DNA from 2 places in the Pseudoalteromonas sp. ABE4_541 genome. Region 2 is predicted to be linked to the other one. Evidence: predicted binding sites of a transcription regulator. Region 2 holds the regulator's gene; the other holds the start of a gene.
What was found. The regulator ArgR, encoded in region 2, controls arginine synthesis, uptake and breakdown. The targets are predictions, from matches to a motif close to ANTGAATANNTATTCANT.

Region 1 (4,701 bases), on a different contig from region 2:
CCATGAAATCACTTATATTTATTACGCTTAGCGTATTATTTGTAGCAGCAAATAACGTACTTGCGCTTGATTCGAATCATAGAAATATCGCATTACTCGAAAATCCCCAAAGAATTTGCTGGTATGAGGGCCAGCAATATAGTGAAGGGGCAATGATAAAGCAGTTTGAGACATTGTTTGTATGCAGCTATAAATTTGAAAACCAAGAAAACAGCCGTTTAGTGTGGCTCAAAGCCAATGAACAAGGTGAGCCTGTAAGGCTGGACCGAGTAAAGACAATCAGGGTAAAATGAGCGTTTTGACATTGGTAGTTTAAAATGACACAGCAACCCAACAACCCTTTGCACGGTGTAAAACTAGAAGATATGCTCATTAAGCTCGAAGAAGAAATGGGTTGGGCTGCAATGGGCGAGGCAGTCAATATCCGTTGTTTTACCCATGACCCAAGTGTGAAGTCAAGCCTCAAATTTCTTCGTCGGACCCCTTGGGCTAGAGAAAAAGTGGAACAACTCTATCTTGATACGTTTCATGGTTTTACATGGCCGACAATCAAAAAGTAATCGCTAACGGTTGTTTTGAGATGCTTGATATGCCTTGTATGCATCAATTATCTTGCTTTTTATCGGTTTCGGAAGTGCTTTATTACACGCAAAATAGAGTTCAGAACCGAAGTCAGGTAGCTTGTAAATACGCTTGAGCTTTTTAGCTATTGGCTCTTTGCTACTTTTAAATTCAAATTGCACATCACTTAAAACCACAAGATCAAGCAACCCTTTTCTGGTTGCTAGTACCTCAAACACTTTGTCGAAGCTTGATATAATCAGCAAATGCTGCCCTTCAACAAAACCTCTTTCTTTTAAATAAAGATGGCTAAAGTTATGCCTAATGACAGCCGTTTTGTAGCGCTTGATATCTTCTAAAGATTTAATATTATAGTCTCGTGACTCAAGACCATAGAAAGAAACACTAAACCCGCCAATTGGAAACAACCAGTCGAACAAGGGTTCTCTTGACTCAGAGCGGGCAATGGAAAAAATACAGCTATTAGGGTTTCTTTGAGCGGCGTTATATGCGACGGCCCAACGCTCTACCGTCATTGAATAATCTATATCGGTTGTTTGTAATACTGCGCGAACCTTATCTACCGCAGAGCCGACTAAATTACCTTGAGAGTCTATATACTGAAAGTCTGGAAACTCTTCAGTTAAGACATTGAGCCCAGTCCCCTGCAAAGAGCAAGTAAACAACCCAAATATCATTAACCATACGCGCATTCAAAAACTGCCTGTATCCTTGTGAACAACAAAAATATAGCTCAATCACAGTTATTAGAACAGAAAAGCAGTACATACTTGCCAGAATAGGCAAGCTAAACACCTTGCCTACCCCAACAACAAATCTATTATGCGTTGTTTATTGCATCAATTAAAAACGCAGAGATTTTAGCGCCTTCTTTTAGCGTTGTTTCCGAGCTACTTTGTCCAGCAAGGGAGCTGTCCGTGAATGGTGCTATTTCCATCATATCAGCACCTGTAATTGGGAACTCATCACGTAAAGCTCGCAAAATAGTGAGTGCCTCTTCAGGCGTCATACCATTGCCTTCTGGTGTACCAGTCGCTGATGCAAACTCTTCATCTAGCGCATCGATATCAAAGCTCACGTATAGCTCATCAACTTTATCTGCTTTTAGCTGCTCAATCACTTGTTTAACAATGGCATCTGCGCCTTTTTCCCTAATTTCGTGCGCCCAGTGCTGCTTCACACCAAAAGTAGACTCCCAATGTGTTTTATCTTTACCGCTAGAACGAATACCAAACTGAATAAGGTGATGCGGTGCAGGCAAGAACTCTAAAATATGTGTACACCATGAGCCAAAACACAGGTCGATACCCAAGCGCTCAACCAATAAATCAGTGTGTGCGTCAAAATGGATAATAGCAGTACGTTTGCCCTCTGCTCGCTTAGCCTTTAAGTAAGATTTAGTCAGTGGGTAACTAATTGAGTGGTCACCACCGATACCAAATATGCCTTTATTAGGGTAATGCTGATAAAAACCGTCACACACATCTTCTGTGATTGACAAGGGCGATACGTGGTACTGCGAGTTTTCGTCCTGATACAATGCCTTTTGGCAATTGCTAATGGTTGCATCATTTAAGTACTTGTCATGCAATAAATGCGGTATAACTCGAACATCTCCCAAATCAAACGCGCTAGTTTGAGGCTGCTGCTCGATTAGCGTGGAGCGTAAAAATAATGGTCCCCAGTTTGCGCCACGCAGGATACCACCGCCACAATCTGAGCTTATCCCTAAAATTGCAGCTTTGTGCTCAGACTCATCAATTTTAGAGAGCGATGCTTTCCATAATTCATCTACGCCCTCAGTCTGACCATATAGTTTAGTTCGTAGCGCATCTTTTCTTTCTTTTGCGGTATTAACTGTGAACACTCCATCTCCGGGAGGACACAAACACTGCGCCAGCTTATCTTGAAATTGTTGTTTTGTGATTGTCATAGTAAACCTCCAAAGAAAGTAATTCATGCATATTCATGCGTGCACCGCTCAAAGCATATATTTGGCCAATCATACGGTTTTGTGTCCGTCACGATGCTTAAGGCCAAAAATAATTCTCCACAGAAAAATAAATTTTCTTTTAATTCATGATGTTGAGAAAAAAAGTTAAAACTTATATGTGAGCTACACTACGAATAAGTGATTTATGCAGGAGGTATAACACTGTGACAAACAAAGTCAACCACAGCAGTCAAAGACAAAATCACTGCTGTGGTTTAATATTCAATAGTTATGAATAGTTAGATCTACTCATACCCTCGAGGTTTCTTAGTTTTGATAATTGCAATATAGCCATGCCAGCTTGCATAACTCAGTAGTGGCATAATAATGATAAAGCCCGCGGTACCTGTTAAAAACCCAAGTAAAACAAGCAGTACTATTAATAAACACCATACCACCATGGCACCCGCGTTTGTTTTAACAGCATGCATAGAGCTTATAACCGCCGTCATAATATCAACACGGCGTTCCATCATGATTTGTGGCGTGAATGCAGATATCGCAAATACTGATATCATCAAAACCCCCCCCACTATGGATCCTAGCGTTAAAAACGCTGACAACTGCTCAAAGGTTGGATTTGGTACATTTGGATACAACGCATGTATTAATGCAGCTAAGCGCATCCAAACAATCATGATCACCATCAGTAAAATAGCAAAGCCCCACTCACCCGCAGGGTTCCTAAACATGGACTTGAGACTGTGACGTAACGTTGGCGTATGCCCTTTTTCAAGTTCCCAAGCAACATCATACAAGCCTGCGGCAAAGGCCGGTCCAATAAGCGCAAAAGCAACCACCGCTGGTAGAATCACAAGGTGAGTTCCCGATTGATACACAAGCCACATAATTGTTGCAGGAATAATTGTAAAAATGATGCCATAGATCAGGCTCAGGATTGGCGCCCTTGTCATGTCTTTAAAAGCGAGTGCTAGCCAATGAAATGCTGCAAAGGTGCTGATTTTATTACTTTCAAAGCAGCGTGCAAATTCAGTGTGTTTATCAATAGGTGGTGATGCTGGCATAATGTGTCCTCTAAATGTTGCTACACTTAAGGTTTAGAAGAACAAGTATAAAGATGCAAGTATATGAACAATTGCGGGCGCTTTTACGGACATCTGTCCTGTACTTTAAAGCCACTTATACCAAAATTACGCTTTAGAACAAAATAAGGTTTACTATGGAGAAGGTATTTCATTTAGGGCTAGATAAACAAGCACTTAACGGTGCGACTCTGGCTATTGTACCCGGCGATCCTGAACGCGCTAAGCGTATTGCACACCGACTGAACGATCCAATCTGCTTGGCACAAACACGCGAATTTCACGTATACCTAGCAACGATAAAAAACCAACCAGTCGTGATCTGCTCCACGGGCATTGGTGGCCCATCTACTTCAATTGCTGTAGAAGAACTTGCGCAATTGGGTGTTAAAACCTTCTTACGTGTTGGCACAACAGGCGCGATCCAACCTCATATTAACGAAGGTGATGTGTTAGTAAGCACGGCCTCTGTACGTTTGGATGGTGCAAGTCAGCATTTTGCGCCACTAAGCTACCCAGCAGTTTCTGACTTTCATTGTACACAAGCCATGGTCAATGCGTGTGTTGAGCTGGGCATTACTCACCATATAGGTATTACTGCCTCCAGTGATACATTTTATCCAGGGCAAGAGCGTTACGATACCTACTCTGGCTACGTGAACAAAGCATTTCAAGGAAGCTGTGAAGAGTGGCAAAAGTTAAATGTCATGAACTATGAAATGGAATCTGCCACGTTATTCACAATGTGTGCAGCTCTTGGCCTCAAGGCTGCCTGTGTGGCCGGCGTATTAGTGAACAGAACACGACAAGAGATCCCAACTGTTGATCATGCAAAAGTTGAACATGATTCGGTTGCCGTGGTTATTAAAGCCGCTGAATTGCTGCTCTAAGCACACTGGTCGCCATAGCTGTTATGGCGACCTACAATACTTTACTTCACTTTCTCTATTGTCGCTGTAACGTGATTCAAAGCAACCGCATCACCGTAACTCGCTAAAACAGCCTCAGCGACATGCTTTTGATTCTCCCTCCCCTGCGTCTCAACCAGTGTTAGCGCTTCAATTTTCACATCAGCAATAGTCA
Region 2 (4,701 bases):
GTGAGATCCGCTCAAGTTTCTGGACTGCGGGGATCAGTGCAGGCTTGTCTGAGCGCCAAATCATGAACTTTGCAGACATCTTCGGTTGGGATGTAGACTTTGCCAATGATATTCGCAAAGGCGATAGCTTTGCCATTATATATGAATCTCATTTTGTTGACGGCGAAGAAATTGGCACAGGTAAGATTATTGCCGCAGAATTTATCAATCAGGGTGAACGTTACAGCGCAATACGCCACAGCGATGGCAACTTCTACACCCCTGAAGGCCGCAGTATGAAAAAGGCGTTTTTACGTGCACCGGTTAATTTTAAGTACATTAGTTCTAATTTTAACCCGCGCCGTAAACACCCAGTAACAGGCCGTGTTACAGCACATAGAGGTATTGACTACTCAGCACGTACGGGCACGCCGGTTGTCTCATCTGGTAATGGTAAAGTCATTAAATCAAGCTATAACCGCTTAAACGGTAACTATGTGTTTATCCAACACGGCAGCAAGTATGTGACTAAGTACTTACACCTGAATAAGCGCATGGTTAAAGCAGGTCAAAAAGTAAAGCAAGGTCAAAAAATTGGTACTGTGGGGGCAACTGGTCGCGTGACTGGCGCACACTTACACTATGAGTTCTTGGTTAATGGTGTGCACCGTAATCCGAAAACGGTCGACTTACCAAAATCTGAACCACTACCAAAGTCAGAGCTTGCTAAGTTCAAACCCATTGCAAAAGAGCTATTAGTAAGACTTGAGCGTAATCGTGAGCTGCAATTGGCGTTAAATAAGTAAACTATAACTAGTTTTGATTAAAGGCCTCAATTAGAGGCCTTTTTTGTGCCTATCAGTCAAGCCAACAAATTACAGACACAAAAAAGCCCGCATAGGCGGGCTTCTTAAATCTTTTAGGCTTACTTAGCCATAAAGTCGATACCTTCTTGGATATCTTTGTTCAGCGTTTCTAGCATGTCTTCTTTTGCTTTTTGCTCAAATGCGCTTAGCTCGCCGTAAGATAGGATTTCTTCAACACCGTTCTTACCAAGACGTACAGGGTGAGCAAAGTAAGGCGCATCACCATTTTCAACCGCAACATATGCATAATCAACAACGTTGCTTTCGCCCTGTAGACCTTTCACTAGTGAGAAGCAGAAACGTGCTGCTGCTGCACCCATTGAAAGCGTCGCTGAACCACCGCCTGCTTTAGCATTTACTACTTCAGTACCCGCATTTTGAATACGTGGAGTCAATGCTGCTACTTCTTCGTCTGTGAAAGTAACACCAGGCACTTGAGAAAGTAGAGGTAGGATTGTAGTACCTGAGTGACCACCAATAACTGGTACTTTAACTTCAGATACATCAACACCTTTGAGCTCAGCAACAAATGCTTCTGAACGAATAACGTCAAGTGTTGTTACACCGAATACACGTGAAGCTTCATACGTACCCGCTTTTTTGAATACTTCAGCAACAATTGGCACAGTGCCGTTTACTGGGTTAGTGATAACACCTACAAGCGCTTTAGGGCAGTTTTTAACAATACCTTCAGCCAATGTTTTGATAATGCCCGCATTCACGTTAAATAGGTCAGCACGGTCCATACCAGGCTTACGAGGCATACCAGCTGGGATAAGCACGATATCAGCATCAATTAACGCAGCATCTAAATCATCAGCGCCAAAACCTGCAACTTTCACTGCAGTTGGAATGTGAGAAAGGTCAACAGCTACACCTGGAACAACTGGTGCAACATCGTATAGTGCTAGCTCAGAGCCTGCAGGCAAGCCATTTTTAAGTAAAAGCGATAGAGCCTGACCGATACCGCCAGCGGCACCTAATACAGCAACTTTCATGTGAATTCTCCATAATTTGAAGGTGGAATTGAATGAGCAGTAAAGATAATGAAAAGCGCCGCCAAAAACAAATTAATCCGAGTTATTTTCATGATTTTTTCGACTATAGTTGTAAAGCTTTTGTCACTTTCACCTTTACGCTCACTTTGAGCATATAAAAGCCTACAGTTAACCCCTCGTAATATTGCAAAAATTTGGGTAACCCCCAAGTTTTGTGTAAAATCCATTTATTCGCTAAATAAATGAATGAAACGTTATGCAGCCGCAAGAAAAACAAGAAGCTTTGATCAAAGCCTTTAAGGCCCTTTTAAAAGAAGAAAACTTTGGCTCACAAGGGGAAATTGTTGACGCATTAAAAGAACAAGGTTTCGATAATGTTAGTCAGAGTAAAGTTTCTCGTATGCTAAGCAAATTTGGCGCGGTACGTACACGTAACGCCAAACAAGAAATGGTATATTGTTTACCTGCGGAGATGGGCGTACCAACCGCCAAAAGCCCTCTGCGCCAGCTGGTTATCGACATTATGCATAACGAAATGATGATCATTATTCGTACCAGCCCTGGGGCTGCGCAATTAATCGCACGTTTGCTTGACTCTTTAGGCACTGCGGATGGTGTATTAGGCACCATCGCTGGCGACGATACTATTTTTATTGCCCCCGCGAAGGTCTCGGAAATTGACGCAACTTTAGAGCGTGTCAAAACACTATTTGATAACGTGTAACTCTCATGGCGAAACAGACTTTACTGTTTCGCATCACTTTTGTTCACACATCTTTGCCATATCATTTAAAAACTGTACTGACGGTGCAAAAAACGCCGCGCCCATATCAGCTTGACTGTAATCTAGCAAAGGGTCGTAGCACTGGGCATTACCCAGTTTTGATGCCAGTACTCGCTCAAATGCAGAGCCGGAACCAGAGCAACTAAGCCATAAGCTACCCTGTTCAAATACATCGCCAAATGGCATGCTTTGATCTAACAGCAAAGGCTGGCCTTGTTCATCTTTAAGTTCGGTAAGTGTAGCATGGCTATTGCGCTCCTTTGGCTCAATTAAAATATTGTCTAAACGAGTACGACCCATCAATTGTTCTTGATCTTCCAGTGACAAGCGTTGCCAAGCGTCGATATCAAACTTGACGCGCTTAACATGAATATAGCTGCCTTGGTCATCAGCACTTTGTGGCTGATTCACTAACGCAACTTGGCGCTTGAATCGGCCATGCGGACCATGACCTCCATATACAAAGCCATTAAAATCACGCCCATCCAAAAAGCGAAACCCCCTCACATGAGCAACCAATTCCACACATGGCGCCAACATATGTAGCACACTTTGTGCAAATAAATGGTTTACATCTTCTCTATCGGAGCGAATGACATACAAAAGGTCAAAAGGCTGGCTATGCACGACATGCTCAGCACTGGTGATATTGGGGAAGCTTTTAAGTTCACTAGGTATAAACTCAGGGTAAATATGTGGCCAATACTGAGCACCAATAGCCACAAAGCTTGATACCATTGACTCAGAAAATCGGTCACTTAATTCGTTTTGTAGACGTTCACAATTAGCGAGCGCAGCACGTACAGCCTCATCTTGGCCTTCCAGTACATTAAAAAACAAATGTAGCCCGTGTAAATTTGCTTCAGCACAGACCCCTGATTGTGCTTGCGCCATGCTTTATCCTTGTATTCATCTGCTGTTAAGAAAAGAAATTTACCGCATGCGCTTTGATTTTTAAAGAGACAGGTTTATTTGTATCTAATATTTGTTCAGCGGGTGCCGGTACTTCTAGCTGCTGCTCAGCCACCTTTATATGATAGACGTAATCGGTGCCAACAAACCTTTGCTGTAGCACTTCTACATCCCCTTTGACATCGTTCACCAACTCTATATGTTGAGGGCGGACGTAGATCTGTCCAGATTCAGTTTCATTTGGCAACTCAATCAGTGAGTGCACATCACCATAGTGCGTTGCGACGCTGGCACCATTATAACGTTTCGCATCAAGGTAAATCCCCTGTCCCAAAAATTCAGCAACCGCTTTACTTTTTGGCCGTTGAAATAGTGATTGCGCGTTATCAACTTGCGCAATTTTACCTTCGTGCATAATGGCTAGCTTATCGGCAAAAGCAAAGGCTTCATCTTTAGAGTGACTGACAAAAATAGCCGACACTTGTTGATCTTTAATGATACTGCGAATGTCACTAATGAGTTGATAACGCACCTGAGTATCGATGTTAGAAAATGGCTCATCAAGCAACAGCAAGTTAGGACGATAAGCAAGCGCTCTGGCAATAGCAACCCTTTGTTGCTGACCACCTGAAAGCTCATGTGGGTAACGTTTTTCTAAACCTTCTAAACGAACTAGTTCAAGCATTTGCGATACACGCTGTGCGCGTGCACCTTTATCAAGTTTTGCCAATCCAAAGGCGATATTTTGCGCCACATTCAAGTGCGGAAATAATGCATAATCTTGAAACATCATGCCAATATTTCGGTGCTGTGGTGCCATAAAGAAATGTCCATCGCTGACGCATTGCCCATGAATGACTATACGCCCTTGCTGTGGTTTTATAAGACCCGCAATCGCTTTCAATGTGGTTGTTTTTCCGCAGCCACTGGCCCCCAATAAACACACGATTTCATCATGAGCAACATTCAGATCGAGGTTAGCAATCACCGCCTGTTGCTGGTATCGGTAAGAGACATTTTCTAGTACTAAGCTGCTCATTGACTATGTTGTTCCATTGAACGATTAACAAAATATAGTGGCACTAAGCCCACCAAAACAATAAATAACGCGGAAATAGATGCAAGTTCTAGCTGTTCATCACTGACATATTGAAATACATGC

Region 1: the regulator ArgR is predicted to act here: its motif matches at 2,785-2,802, upstream of ACW689_RS14330 (arginase family protein).

Annotation. Positions count from the first base shown of each region.
Region 1 is NZ_JBSVEM010000014.1:101,806-106,506, reverse strand. Features, by position in the region: gene ACW689_RS14345 (DUF1496 domain-containing protein) at 3-293, shown strand; gene ACW689_RS14340 (VF530 family protein) at 318-560, shown strand; gene ACW689_RS14335 (type 2 periplasmic-binding domain-containing protein) at 564-1,274, opposite strand; gene ACW689_RS14330 (arginase family protein) at 1,403-2,515, opposite strand; gene ACW689_RS14325 (DUF2189 domain-containing protein) at 2,821-3,600, opposite strand; gene udp (uridine phosphorylase) at 3,756-4,508, shown strand; gene cdd (cytidine deaminase) at 4,550-4,701, opposite strand, start outside.
Region 2 is NZ_JBSVEM010000002.1:199,782-204,482, forward strand. Features, by position in the region: gene ACW689_RS03540 (peptidoglycan DD-metalloendopeptidase family protein) at 1-785, shown strand, start outside; gene mdh (malate dehydrogenase) at 905-1,843, opposite strand; gene ACW689_RS03550 (hypothetical protein) at 1,876-2,001, shown strand; gene argR (transcriptional regulator ArgR) at 2,100-2,567, shown strand; gene ACW689_RS03560 (Dyp-type peroxidase) at 2,601-3,521, opposite strand; gene ACW689_RS03565 (ABC transporter ATP-binding protein) at 3,547-4,578, opposite strand; gene ACW689_RS03570 (ABC transporter permease) at 4,575-4,701, opposite strand, start outside.